2 linked regions of the Martelella endophytica genome follow. The protein of the gene in region 1 interacts with the protein of each later gene in a pairwise test. Links are inferred from orthologs where the notes say so. Each region holds a gene or a part of one and is shown on either strand. Other genes may lie near its edges.

The links.
Region 2: the proteins of TM49_RS06495 (region 1) and mntR interact in binary tests that used the Escherichia coli proteins (3 or more experiments, as listed by UniProt). The link is inferred for Martelella endophytica from one-to-one orthologs.

The regions. Positions count from the first base shown.
Region 1 is NZ_CP010803.1:1,418,043-1,424,191, reverse strand. Bases 1,377-4,138 are described here. They hold TM49_RS06495 (methionine ABC transporter ATP-binding protein), read left to right. Parts: upstream 1,377-2,088; coding sequence 2,089-3,189; downstream 3,190-4,138. Other genes in these bases: TM49_RS06485 (MetQ/NlpA family ABC transporter substrate-binding protein), read left to right, coding at 3,906-4,138; TM49_RS06490 (methionine ABC transporter permease), read left to right, coding at 3,179-3,847; TM49_RS06500 (type 1 glutamine amidotransferase domain-containing protein), read right to left, coding at 1,377-1,696. Also shown: beta-galactosidase BglB, read right to left, coding at 1-914; more of TM49_RS06500, read right to left, coding at 1,136-1,376; more of TM49_RS06485, read left to right, coding at 4,139-4,685; TM49_RS06480 (MetQ/NlpA family ABC transporter substrate-binding protein), read left to right, coding at 4,875-5,663; TM49_RS06475 (inorganic phosphate transporter), read right to left, coding at 5,977-6,149. UniProt on the Escherichia coli protein: Part of the ABC transporter complex MetNIQ involved in methionine import. Responsible for energy coupling to the transport system. It has also been shown to be involved in formyl-L-methionine transport.
Region 2 is NZ_CP010803.1:3,282,597-3,288,910, reverse strand. Bases 1,326-4,252 are described here. They hold mntR (manganese-binding transcriptional regulator MntR), read right to left. Parts: upstream 3,042-4,252; coding sequence 2,610-3,041; downstream 1,326-2,609. Other genes in these bases: TM49_RS15000 (Nramp family divalent metal transporter), read left to right, coding at 3,228-4,252; TM49_RS15010 (YciI family protein), read right to left, coding at 2,224-2,580; TM49_RS23080 (DUF1127 domain-containing protein), read left to right, coding at 1,904-2,113; TM49_RS15020 (ArsR/SmtB family transcription factor), read right to left, coding at 1,326-1,787. Outside these bases: TM49_RS15025 (helicase HerA domain-containing protein), read right to left, coding at 1-973; more of TM49_RS15020, read right to left, coding at 1,071-1,325; more of TM49_RS15000, read left to right, coding at 4,253-4,535; murI (glutamate racemase), read right to left, coding at 4,538-5,344; TM49_RS14990 (RNA methyltransferase), read right to left, coding at 5,337-6,119.

The sequences.
Region 1 (6,149 bases):
TCGAGCAGCCGCATCCGGCTGCCCTTCAGCAGGCCATAGGCAAAACCCGCCGTGGCCGAGGCCTCCTCATAGCTTGCCGGATCGTCGATCAGCGTGTGCCAGAGCCCCGATGCCGCCTGCGTCTCCTTCAGCGTTTTCGCCTGTCGGCGGAAGGTGGAGAGCAGATGGCGGCCGATCGGGTCCTTTTCCGAAAGCCCGAGAATGTCAAAGAATTCCGGGATCGCGATCGTCACCCAGCTATTGCCGCGCGCCCACAGCGCATCGGCGAAATTGTGGTTGCCGTCGAAGGTCCAGCCGTGGAACCACAACCCGCTCCGGCGATCGGCGAGATACTGGGTGTGGACGAGGAACTGGTATTTCGCCTCCTCGACATAGTCCGGCCGATCAAGCACGAGCCCGATCTTGGCCAGCGGCAGCACGCTCATCATCAGCGTGTCGTCCCACATCTGCTGGTGGTTGACCGAATTGTAGACGATATGCTGCAGGCCACCCTCTTCGGTACGCGGCATCTCATGCATCACCCATTCCGCCCAGGCCTGAAGATAAGGCCGCCACACCGGGTTGCGGGTCGTCTCGTAGAGATGGGCAAGCGTCAGGAACGGCGCGACCGTGTTGACGTTCCTGGTCGGCGTCCCCTCGGCAAGACGGTCGGCGAACCATTGCTCGATGATGGCAAGCGCCTTGTCGCTGCCGGTCATTTCCCGGTATTTCCACAGCCCGTAGAGACCGATGCCGTGGGTCCACTCCCAGCCGGCCCAGCCCTTGGTGTCGATCACCCGGCCGTCCTCAAGCCGGAGCAGGAATTCCCCGGTCTCATCCCTGATGTTGATGAGATTGTCGGCGAGTTTCTCGATCAGCGCGCAGACATCGTCGCGCGAAATGAAATGCTCCCTGCGGCGCAGAAGCGGGTCCATCGCAGCCTCCCAACCCTTTGTCCCGGCACGGGCCCGTGCCCGCTTGATCCTTCGACGCGCGCCACCGGCACGCGACGCCCGGAGATGAACATGTCCGGGGCAGCGGCGCAACGACTTTGTTACCATCCGGTAGGAACTTCCGCACGAAGCGTTGTCAGAACGCAAGACCGCCGCCTCCTTTCGGGAGACGGCGGTCAAAACCAGTCGGTCAGCGCGTAGCGTCAGGCGGCGCGGCGTTCGTGGCGGCCTTCCTCAACCTCCTCGACGATCTTGTCGACGAAGGCTTCGAGGTCCTTCGGCGAACGCGAGGTAATGATGCCGTTGTCGGTCACCACTTCATGATCGTGCCAGTTGGCACCTGCATTCTTCAGGTCGGTCTGGATCGAGTGATACGAGGTCACGTCGCGGCCCTTCACGATCCCGGCCTCGACCAGCATCCACGGGCCGTGGCAGATGGCGGCGATGATGCGGCCGGAGGCTGCGAAAGCCTTGACGATGCCGACGGCAGCGTCGCTGGTGCGCAACACGTCCGGGTTGATCTGACCGCCCGGCAGGACAAGCGCGTCATAGTCGTTGACATCAACGTCATCGAGCGTGATGTCCGCGTCGACGCTGTCGCCCCAGTCCTTCTCGTCCCAGCTCTTGATCGGGCCCTTTTCGAAGGATGCTATGGTGACTGCGGCACCGCGCTTCTTCAATTCGTCGAGCGGAACGCGCAGTTCCGAGCGCTCGTAGCCATTGGTCGCCATGATGAGAATTTTGGATTTATCGATGGCAGGCATCTTAACCTCCTTGGTTTTCTCAGGCGTGATAGCGAAGTTGCATTCGCTTCTGCCGGATAAACGCATGTCCCCGCCAGCCGTTCCGAAAACAGACCAAGGTAAAAATGTGGCAATGCCGACGCTTATGATTGGCGCGGTCTGCCAACCATGGCTGCTCCGGGCACGCTCCCGCTCAAGATGATACGCCATTCGGACGCGGTCGCCGGGCGGCAGCCTTTTGTTCATTACTGTCTCGTCTCGCGCAAAACACCTCCTATTCCTCCGCCATGTCGGCCCGCTGACATTTTCGATTTGAAAACATCGGGTCCGGAGTGCTAACGGATTGCCAACCTTTTCCAAGCGGTTTCCTGCAGGTTTTCTCGCCGGTTTCCAGCGCAGCAGAAGAGAATCCGATGGCAGAACATGTCTCCGGCCTGGCCGAGCAGTCGGTTGTTGAAACCGGCTCGCCGATGGTCAGCTTTGAAAATGTGACCAAGTCCTTCAACAGCCGGGAAACCGGCAGGAAGGCTTTCAGAGCGCTCGACAATATCAGCTACAGTGTCCCGCGTGGCGCAATCACCGGCATTATCGGGCGCTCGGGCGCCGGCAAGTCGACGCTTGTGCGCCTGGTCAACGGTCTCGAGCGTCCGAGCGAAGGCCGCGTCATCGTTGATGGCACGGATGTCGCGGCGCTTGACGAGGTGGCGCTTCGCTCCGTCCGGCGCTCGATCGGCATGATTTTCCAGCACTTCAACCTGCTGTCATCACGCACGGTCTACGACAACGTCGCCATGCCGCTCGAGATCGCGGGCGTGGCAAAGCAGGATATCAAGAAGCGGATCGAGCCGCTGATCGATCTCGTCGGCCTGTCGGAGCGCACGCGCCATTACCCGGCCCAGCTTTCCGGCGGACAGAAGCAGCGGGTCGGCATCGCCCGCGCGCTGGCCTCCGAGCCGAAGCTGCTTCTGTCGGACGAGGCGACATCGGCGCTCGACCCGGAAACGACCCAGCAGATTCTCGGCCTCCTGAAGACGATCAACCGCGATCTCGGCCTGACCGTGCTGCTGATCACGCACGAAATGGAAGTGGTCAAGGCCGTCACCTCGCGGGTCGCGGTGATGGACAAGGGCCAGATCGTCGAAAGCGGCCGCACCTTCAATGTCTTCACCGCGCCTGAGCACGAAACCACCCGCTCGATGCTGGCGGCCCTGCCGGGCGGCAGTCTCCCGGACTGGATCGGCCGGCAGGTGATCGCCGCGCCGAAACCCGGATCGAACGCGCTGCTGCGCCTGCGCTTCTTCGGAGAGACCGCCGATCAGCCGCTGGTCTCTCAGCTGATGACGGTGCTTGAAAGCCCGGTCAATATCATCGCCGGCACTGTCGACGAGATCGCGGGAGAACCTTACGGCACGCTCTATGTCGCCTATTCGGCAGATCCGGCGGTGATGCAGAAGGCGGATCAATTCTATGCCCAAACCGGTCTGAACGCGGAGGTCGTCGGCTATGTCGCCTGATATGCTCATCTCTCTTCTGACCAGGGGAACGCTGCAGACGCTGCAGATGGTCATCGTTTCCGGCCTGATCGGAACCGCGCTCGGCCTGCCGATCGGCATTTTCCTTGCCACGAGCGGCAAGGGCGAACTGCTGCAGGCGCCGATGCTCAACCGCATTGTCGGCCTGATCGTCAATGCGACGCGGTCCACCCCCTTCATCATCCTCGTGGTCGCGATCATTCCGTTCACGCGGCTGATCGCGGGCACGTCGATCGGCACCCAGGCCGCGATCGTGCCGCTGACGGTTGCCACCATCCCGTTCTTCGCGCGCCTTGTGGAAAGCGCGATCCGGGAGGTCGACAAGGGGCTGATCGAGGCCGCGCGCGCCATGGGCGCGACGCCGATGCAGATCGTCATCAAGGTGCTGCTGGCGGAATCGAAGCCCGCCATCACGCTTGCCTTCACGCTCACCATCGTCAGCCTGATCGGCTATTCCGCCATGGTCGGCGCCGTCGGCGGCGGCGGTCTCGGCGACCTCGGTATCCGCTATGGCTATCAGCGCTTCATGCCCGGTGTCATGCTGGCGGTTGTCGTCGTGCTGATCGTGCTGGTGCAGGCCATCCAGAGTGCCGGCGACCGGCTGGCGCGCGGCTTTGACAAGAAAAACCGGAGCCAGTAAGGCCTTCGTCAAAGCGAAGCCCGATGCAAATTCCCCTCCCGAGAAAACAGGAACTGTCATGAAGAAACTGATGACCACCGCGGTATTGGCGGCCCTCCTCTCCGCCGGTCTGGCGCACGCCGAGACCAAGAAGGTCGGCGTCACGCCCGGCCCGCATGCCCAGATCGTCGAGAAGGTCAAGGAAGTGGCCGCCGAGAAGGGCCTCGACCTCGACGTGATCGAATTCTCCGACTACGTCGTGCCCAATCAGGCCCTGGCCGATGGCGACCTCGATATCAACTCGTTCCAGCATCAGCCCTATCTCGACAATCAGGTCGCCGATCGCGGGTTCGATCTCGTCAGCGTCGCCCAGTCGGTGAACTTCCCGATGGCCGGCTATTCCAGCAAGATCGACAGCAAGGAAGGTATTCCGGACGGAGCGACCTTTGCGCTTCCCAACGATCCGAGCAATGGCGCCCGCGCCCTTCTGATGCTTGAAGATCAGGGCATGATCGGCCTGACCGAAGGGGTCGGCGTGCGCGCGACCGTGCTAGATGTCGTCGACAATCCGCACGACTACAAGTTTGTTGAGCTCGATGCCGCCCAACTCCCGCGCGCGCTCGGCGATGTTGACGTGGCGCTGATCACCACCAATTACGCGCTCGATGCCGGCCTCAACCCGGTCAACGATTCGCTCTTCCGCGAAGGCGCCAAGGCTCCCTATGTCGGCGTCATTGCGGTGCGCGCCGAAGACAAGGATGCCGACTGGGTGAAGACCTTCGTCGAGAGCTACCACAGCCCGGAAGTCAAGGCCTACATCGAAGAGCAGTTCAAGGGCGCCATCACGCCGACCTGGTAAGACCTATTGGCGCGCCTGCCAGACCGTCAGCCGGGCGCGCCAGTTCTTTGGCAAGAAATTGCGTCAGTGGACGCACTTTGGAAACCGGATTTCTTCAGAGACACCCGTCCGGCCGCTAAACAATCAAAACATCACAGGAAACCGAGCGTGGCCGGCAAACCCGGAGTGACCGCGCCCTAAGGACACGAAATGAAACGCGTATCGATATTCGCCGCTCTCACCATCGCGGCCGGCCTTGCTGCAGGTTCCGCACTCGCCAAGGACAAGATCATAGTCGGCGTCACGCCCGGCGCGCATGAGGAAATCCTCGAACAGGTCCAGAAGCTGGCCAAGGAGCAGGGGTTTGATGTCGAGATCGCGACCTTCAGCGATTACGTCGTGCCCAACCAGGCGCTGAACGACGGCGACCTCGATCTCAACAGCTTCCAGCACGTCCCCTACCTCGACAACCAGGTTGCCGATCGCGGATATGAACTGACGGCCGTCGGCAAGACGATCATCACGCCGATGGGCATCTATTCCAACAAGGTCGAAAGCGTCGATGACATTCCGGAAAACGCCCGCGTGGCGATCCCGAACGACCCGACCAATGGCGGCCGCGCGTTGCTATTGCTGCAGGACAAGGGCGTCATCAAGCTTGCCGATGGCATCGGCCTGAAGGCAACGCCGCTGGACATCGTCGAAAACCCCAAGAATATCGACATTCTCGAGTTGGATGCAGCCCAGCTGCCGCGTGTTCTCAACGATGTTTCGGTGGCCGCGATCAACACCAATTATGCGCTTGATGCCGGTTTCAACCCGATCGAGGACTCGATCGCCATCGAAAGCCCCGACAGCCCCTACGCCAATGTGATCGTCGCCCGCACGGAAGATGCCGACGCCGACTGGGTCAAGCAGTTCGTCGAGATCTATCAGTCCGATGAAATCCGCAGCTTCATCGAAACCACCTATGGCGGCGCGGTCGTCCCGGTCTTCTGATCAATGAAAAAGCAACGTCGCTGGCGCTATTAGGCGCCATTTCCGGGTCGATGCTCAATCTCCCCGTCGGGCGGTGGCGCAGCAATCTTGAAGGTGCAGCATTGCCTTGCTGCACCTTCATGCTTTTTACCCCATAGACACCGCTACCGAAACCAGCGTTCCAGCAGCGAGGCAGCATCCTGGTTAAGGTAGAGCGTCGCATGCGTTGTCTTTTCATCGGCCCGAAAAGCGAGTCCCTACTGTCGCCCGGCAGCTGACTTTCAACCAGCACATTCCTGCTGCATCGAACCGCAATCGGGCCTCGTGGACTTCATTAGAACCCGATTGCCCGCAGCAGCAGGAAGCATGCAGCCGATAAAAGTGCGGCGGCGGGCACCGTGATCACCCATGCGGCGATGATCGTCATGAAATGGGAGCGGCGGACGAGCTTGCGACGGGCGCGTTCCTGCCCCGGCAGCCTGCGATGGGCCGGCCGCTCCTGCGAAA
Region 2 (6,314 bases), 1.9 Mb from region 1 along the record:
GACCGCGCGGCTCGTGAACCTCTGAAGTCTCGGAGGATTTCGACAGCTGATCAATGATCTCGACGGTCGGCCGCGGCCGCGGCGTGACCCGGCGCGGCGCCGTCGCCTGACGCGCAAGATCCTCCGGATCCGGTGTGAAGATCAGGTCCTCGACATCCTCCGGCTTGTCCGGCAGCGGCATCAGCTTCGGGCTCGATGATCGCGCCGACGTTTCAACCGGGCCGATGGTGACCTTCTGCGGCCGGCGGCTCATCGCCGGGCCGAGCGCAACAAAATTGCCGCGCTTCAGGTCACGAAACTGTTCCGCCTGGCGCCGGTCCATGCCAAGAAGATCGGCGGCGCGCGCCATGTCGATATCAAGGAAGGTACGGCCCATCAGGAAGTTCGAGGCTTCGGCTGCGACGTTCTTGGCAAGCTTCGCCAGCCGCTGAGTCGCGATCACGCCGGCCAGCCCGCGCTTGCGGCCGCGGCACATCAGGTTGGTCATCGCACCGAGAGACTGGCGGCGGACCTCCTCGATCACATCGCCGCCGGCGGTCGGCGCGAACATCTGCGCTTCGTCGACCACGGTCAGCACCGGGTACCAGTAGTCGCGATCGGCATCGAACAGTGCATTCAGGAAGGTGGCCGCGGCGCGCATCTGGTCTTCGAGCTCCAGACCTTCAAGCGTCAGAACACAGGAAACGCGATGCTGGCGGATGCGGTTGGCAATACCGATCAGCTCGCCTTCGGAGCGCTCGGCATCCACGACGATATGCCCAAAGGCATCGGAAAGCGTGACGAAGTCGCCCTCGGGATCGATGACGACCTGCTGCACCCATTTCGCCGATTGTTCGAGAAGACGCCGCAGAAGATGCGATTTGCCCGAGCCCGAATTGCCCTGCACCAGAAGACGGGTCGCGAGCAGCTCCTCGATATCGAGTTTGGCCACGTCACCCGTCGATGTCGTTCCCATATCGATGTCGACTTGCACTGCGTCATACCCTTTCTGTGGATTGCATCCGTTCTATCAGGTCGGAGCGGCGGCGGTGGAGACACGGAAGGCGTTTCCACAGCTTTCCGTTATCAGCTTATGTGACGATGCGCAGCACCTCTTCGCGCAGGCCAAAGACTTCGGAGAACCCCGCCTGCCCGGCCCGGGTGAGGCGCAGCGCCCTGCTGTCCTTGACCGGGCGAACCCAGTGCAGTTCCTCGCACCGCAGCAGCACCGCAGCGCCAAGCCAGCCGCCGAGATGATAGCGCCGCTCGCTCCAGTCCATGCAGGCGCGGCAGAAGACACGGCGGCTTTCGCCGGCGCGGTCCAGCGGAATGCCGAAGCCCTGAAGGTAGGCTGACCCCTTTTCTGTCACGATCCCGGAGCGGCCCTCGATTTCGACGTGGCCGCCTTCGACAAGCGCATCGGTCAGCGCCACCGCGATGGTTCCCGCCATGTGGTCGTAGCAGGTTCGCGACACCCGCATCGCCTCGTCCTTCGGTCCGGTCGGCCGGTAGCGGCGCGGCCCTGCGGCGGAAACGGCGCTCAGTTGCTCGAGAAGGTCGGCAATTTCGTTCGAGGCAAGGCGGAAATAGCGATGCCGGCCTTGCTTGTCGGCGCTGACCAGCCCGCCGTCGACAAGGCGCGCGAGATGGCCGCTTGCCGTCTGCGGCGAAACGCCGGCCGCTTGTGCAAGCTCGCCCGCCGTCAGGGCCCGTCCGCCGAGAAGGGCGGAGAGGATATTGGCCCGCGCGACGTCACCGATCAGGGCGGCGACGGATGCGAGCGTATTGGCTGAGACCATGTTCGTCATGGCCGCAATCTAGCACCCGCCAGCCACCACGTCAGCGCCCGATACTTCGGTGGCGACCGAAACACTGAAGCGCCTATCCGGCCTAGATCCCTCGTCATCAACCGATGAGGAAAACCATGACCGAGATCGATTCAACCGCATCCCCCATGCTTTTGTGCACACTCCGGCGCGCTTCGGCACGGCTGATGCGGACAGTCTTCGTCCACTGGCCACAGCGGCGACGCCAGCGACTGGTGCTGCTCCAGCTTTCCGACGACCACCTGCGCGATATCGGCGTCACCCCCGACGAGGCGCGGCAGGAAGCCGGGAGACCGTTCTGGGACTGATTTGGTTTGCGGTCAAACGGGCTCACCTGCTGTCGACGGAGATACGCCTAAACCAGAATGTCGGGCAGCTAAGTGCCGCTACCATCACACGATATAAACCGGAGCCGGTTTCAGCTTGCCGGGTTGTACATGAAGGCGCGAAGCTCCTGCGGGCAGCGACAGGCTGCAGCGATCTTGGCAGCCCATTCAATGGCAGCCTCGCGAGAGGGCAGCTCCAGAACTGTAAATCCGCCATTGAGTCGGCTTCCCGGATAGACCGAAACGGACACGGTGTGGTCGGCTGACACCAGAACGGGGTCGACCTGCTCGTCGATCCCTCCGCCGAAGACATAGACCCCCGCGGCCTTGGCTTCCTCGATCACAGCATGCGAATCGACGACGGCGCGCTCGAGATCGGCGTCGCTGAGGACCATGGCCTCGGCCGGAAAGGAAATCAGATACTTGGTCATGATCGGATGATGAACCATCGGACATCAAACCGCAAGCAGGCGCGAACTCAGTTCTTGCGTTCGAGAAAGGCCGCGAAAGCCTGCAGCGTATCGTGCGAGACGTGGTGTTCGATCCCCTCCGCATCAAGTTCGGCCGCTTCAGCCGGAACGCCGACGGCCAGAAGCAGGTCGCGGACGATACCGTGGCGTTGACGCGCCTCCTCCGCCATGGCCTCGCCGGCGGGTGTCAGAAACACGCCGCGATAGGGCCTCGAGGTCGCGAGCCCTTCCCGCTTCAGGCGCGCCACCGCCTTGGTTGCGGTCGGATGGGCCACGCCCATGGAGCGGGCGATATCCGCGATGCGGGCCTCGCCATGCTCGGCCATGAGATCGGCGATGAGTTCAGTATAATCCTCCAGAAGCGCGCTCGCCCGCTCCGAGCGAACCTTCGAAAATCGGTCGGCCGCCTCTGCGTCCGCCGTTCTGTCATCTTCCGTCATCCGCTGCCCTCTTTCCCAGCCGGGCGAATCTGTAGCCGTGGCTAAATTCTCTTCGTATCGTTCTATCCTGAGGGTCCGCGCAAGGCAAACTTTTCGTTGGAACAGAGACGCCGATAACGACGTTTGACAAATATGTAGCCTAGGCTATATTTCGAATAATTCTACAATACCGGTGTGCCCCGCCCCATGTCAGATCTGCCCTCCAAGCGCCCGTCACTGACGGACAGGACCAACACGGCCATCGAGCAGGCGCTCGCATCCGGCAAGGTGAGGCCGCGCGCGGCGCTGCTCTTTGCCGGCCCTGCCGTGATCGCCTCGATTGCCTATGTCGATCCTGGCAACTACGCGACCAATATCCAGGCCGGCGCCGGCTATGGCTATGCCCTGCTTTGGGTGGTGCTGTTTGCGAACCTGATCGCCATGCTGTTCCAGGCACTGTCGGCCAAGCTCGGGATCGTCACCGGCCGCAATCTCGCAGAAGTCTGTCGCGACGAATTTTCCAAGCCCGTGGTCATCATTGCCTGGATCGTCAGCGAGATCGCGGCGATGGCCACGGATCTCGCGGAATTCCTCGGTGGTGCCATCGGCCTCGCGCTGCTGTTCGATATGCCGCTGATGGCGGGCATGGGTGTCACGGCGGTTGTCACTTATGGCATCCTGCTGTTTGAAAGTCGCGGCTTCCGCCCGATGGAGCTGATCATCGGCAGCCTCATCGGCGTCATCAGTCTTTGCTATGTCGTGGAGCTGTTCATTGCCCCGATCGCCTGGGGTGAGGCCGGCTTCCACCTGGTGCGGCCGGACATTCCGGATGCGACCGCGCTTGCAATCGCCGTCGGCATTATCGGCGCCACCGTCATGCCGCACGCCGTCTATCTGCATTCGGGGCTCACCCAGCATCGTGTGGCCGTCAAGAACGACAGCGAAAAGCGGCGCGTGCTGCGCTTCTCGAACGTCGAGGTGGTGCTGGCACTGGCCGTTGCGGGCGTCGTCAACATGGCGATGGTGATGATGGCGGCGAGCGCCTTCCATAACGGCCACAGCGAAGTCGCCGAAATCGAAACCGCCTACCACATGCTGACACCACTGCTCGGCGGCGCGGCGGCGGCCGCCTTTCTGATTTCGCTGATTGCCTCGGGCATTTCCAGTTCGGTCGTCGGCACCATGGCCGGCCAGATGATCATGCAAGGCTTCATCGGCTTCCGCATTCCGATCTGGCTGCGGCGGCTGATCACCATGGTGCCGGCCTTCGTCGTCGTGGCGCTTGGCGTGAATGCCACCGAGGCACTGGTGGTGAGCCAGATCATCCTGTCGATCGCGCTCCCCGTGCCGATGATTTCGCTGGTGATCTTTACCCGCAGCCGCAAGGTGATGGGCGAATTCGCCAATGGCCGTCTCATTGGTGCGCTCGCCATCATCGGTGCAGCCGCCGTTCTTTCGCTGAACCTGGTGCTGCTCGCCCAGACCTTCGGCGTGCCGATCCCCGGCCTCGACTGAGGCTAGGCAGGCGGGGCGACGGAAAGGCCGAAGCCCTGCATCAGCCGTTTCATCGCCGGGCTGGCATTGCCCGTGAAGACGGCGAAATCCGGATTGGGGCCGCTGATGGCATCTGCGCCGCCATGCCGGCCGATCACCCGCCGGGCCTGCAGGGCAATTGCCTCTGCCGGGTTGATCCAGTCCACCGGCCACGGCGCGAGCTTGCGAAACCGGTTGGCAAGGAAAGGATAGTGAGTGCAGGCGAGCACGACGATGTCGGTGCGCCGCCCCTCCTCCTCGACGAAGCACGGCGCAATCTCGTCCCACAATGCCTTGTCTGAAACCTCGATGCCGCAGATATAGTCCTCGGCAAGTGCGGCCAGATAGCGGGAGCCGACAAGCCGGGCGTGGCAATGGCTGGCGAAGCTTTCGATCAGCGTCCGGGTGTAATCGCGCTTGACGGTGACCGGCGTAGCCAGAACCGAGATCAGACCGGACACGGTGCGTTCGGCGGCCGGCTTGATGGCGGGAACCGTCCCGACGAAATCCATCTCGGTGAACCGCGCCCGCAATGCAGCGCCCGCAAGCGTGAACGCGGTATTGCAGGCGATGATGACGCAGACGGGCCGTATATCCTCGATCAGCCGTTCGAAAAGCGCAAGGATGTGCGCCAACAGCGCCTCCTCGTCCCAGTCGCCATAGGGGAAGGCCGCGGTGTCGGCAACGTAGACGAAGCGGCGCTCCGGCATCAGCATCCGCGCCTCGCGCAGCACGGTGAGCCCGCCAATGCCCGAATCGAACACCAGGACCGGGCCGGCAGCCTCAGTCATTGTCGTCGTTCTCCTTGCGCCGGTAGCGATCAAACGAGGAGATAACACCCCTTAGAACATGGATTTCCTGCAGGCTCATGGCTCGGCGCGTGAAGACTGAGCGGAGGTTCTCGATCATGCGCGGTCGCTTGTCGGCAGGGCGGAAATAACCGCGCGCATCCAAGGCATCCTCAAGGTGGCCGAAGAAGCCGAACAGGTCCTCCTTGGTGGCCGGCGTCTGCTCGACCGCCTGGAACGGCGTCTCCGCCTCGTCCGCCATACCGGATTTCATCCATTCATAGGACATCAGCAGCACGGCCTGGGCAATGTTGAGCGATGCAAAGGCCGGATTGACCGGGAAAGTGACGATCTCGTCGGCAAGCGCCACCTCCTCATTGCTGAGCCCCCAGCGCTCACGCCCGAACAGGATGCCCGTCCGCTCGCCGGCGGTGAAACGCTGCCGCAGTGTGCGCGCGGCAACGGTCGGCCCACGCACAGGCTTGAAGCCGTCACGGCTTCGCGCCGTCGTCGCATAGACGAAGTTCAGGTCGGCGATCGCATCTTCGAGCCGGTCGAACACTCGGGCGCCGTCAATCACGTGATCGGCCTTGGAGGCGGCGGCCCGCGCCGTCTCGCTCGGCCAGCCATCGCGCGGGTCGACAAGGCGGAGCTCCGCCAGTCCGAAATTGGCCATGGCGCGCGCCACCATGCCGATGTTCTCGCCAAGCTGCGGATTGACCAGAATGACCACCGGTCCTTCGGCAATCATGGTGCGCTCCGAATTCGTTCCTGCCATCGTCTCTTCTTCATTCTCCGGAAAAGAGGCTCGCAACCTGATGGTTTCTGCACCATTTGCCGACGAACCTGACTGACCGACTGATTAGGGCGTCGGCGTCGCCAAATCAATCCGGCGCGATGGAACTTCTGCCGAATCGCGCCCGGAAGTGCGCCGCCAGCCGCTGGTGCTGATCGTGAACCCGGCTCCCTCAAT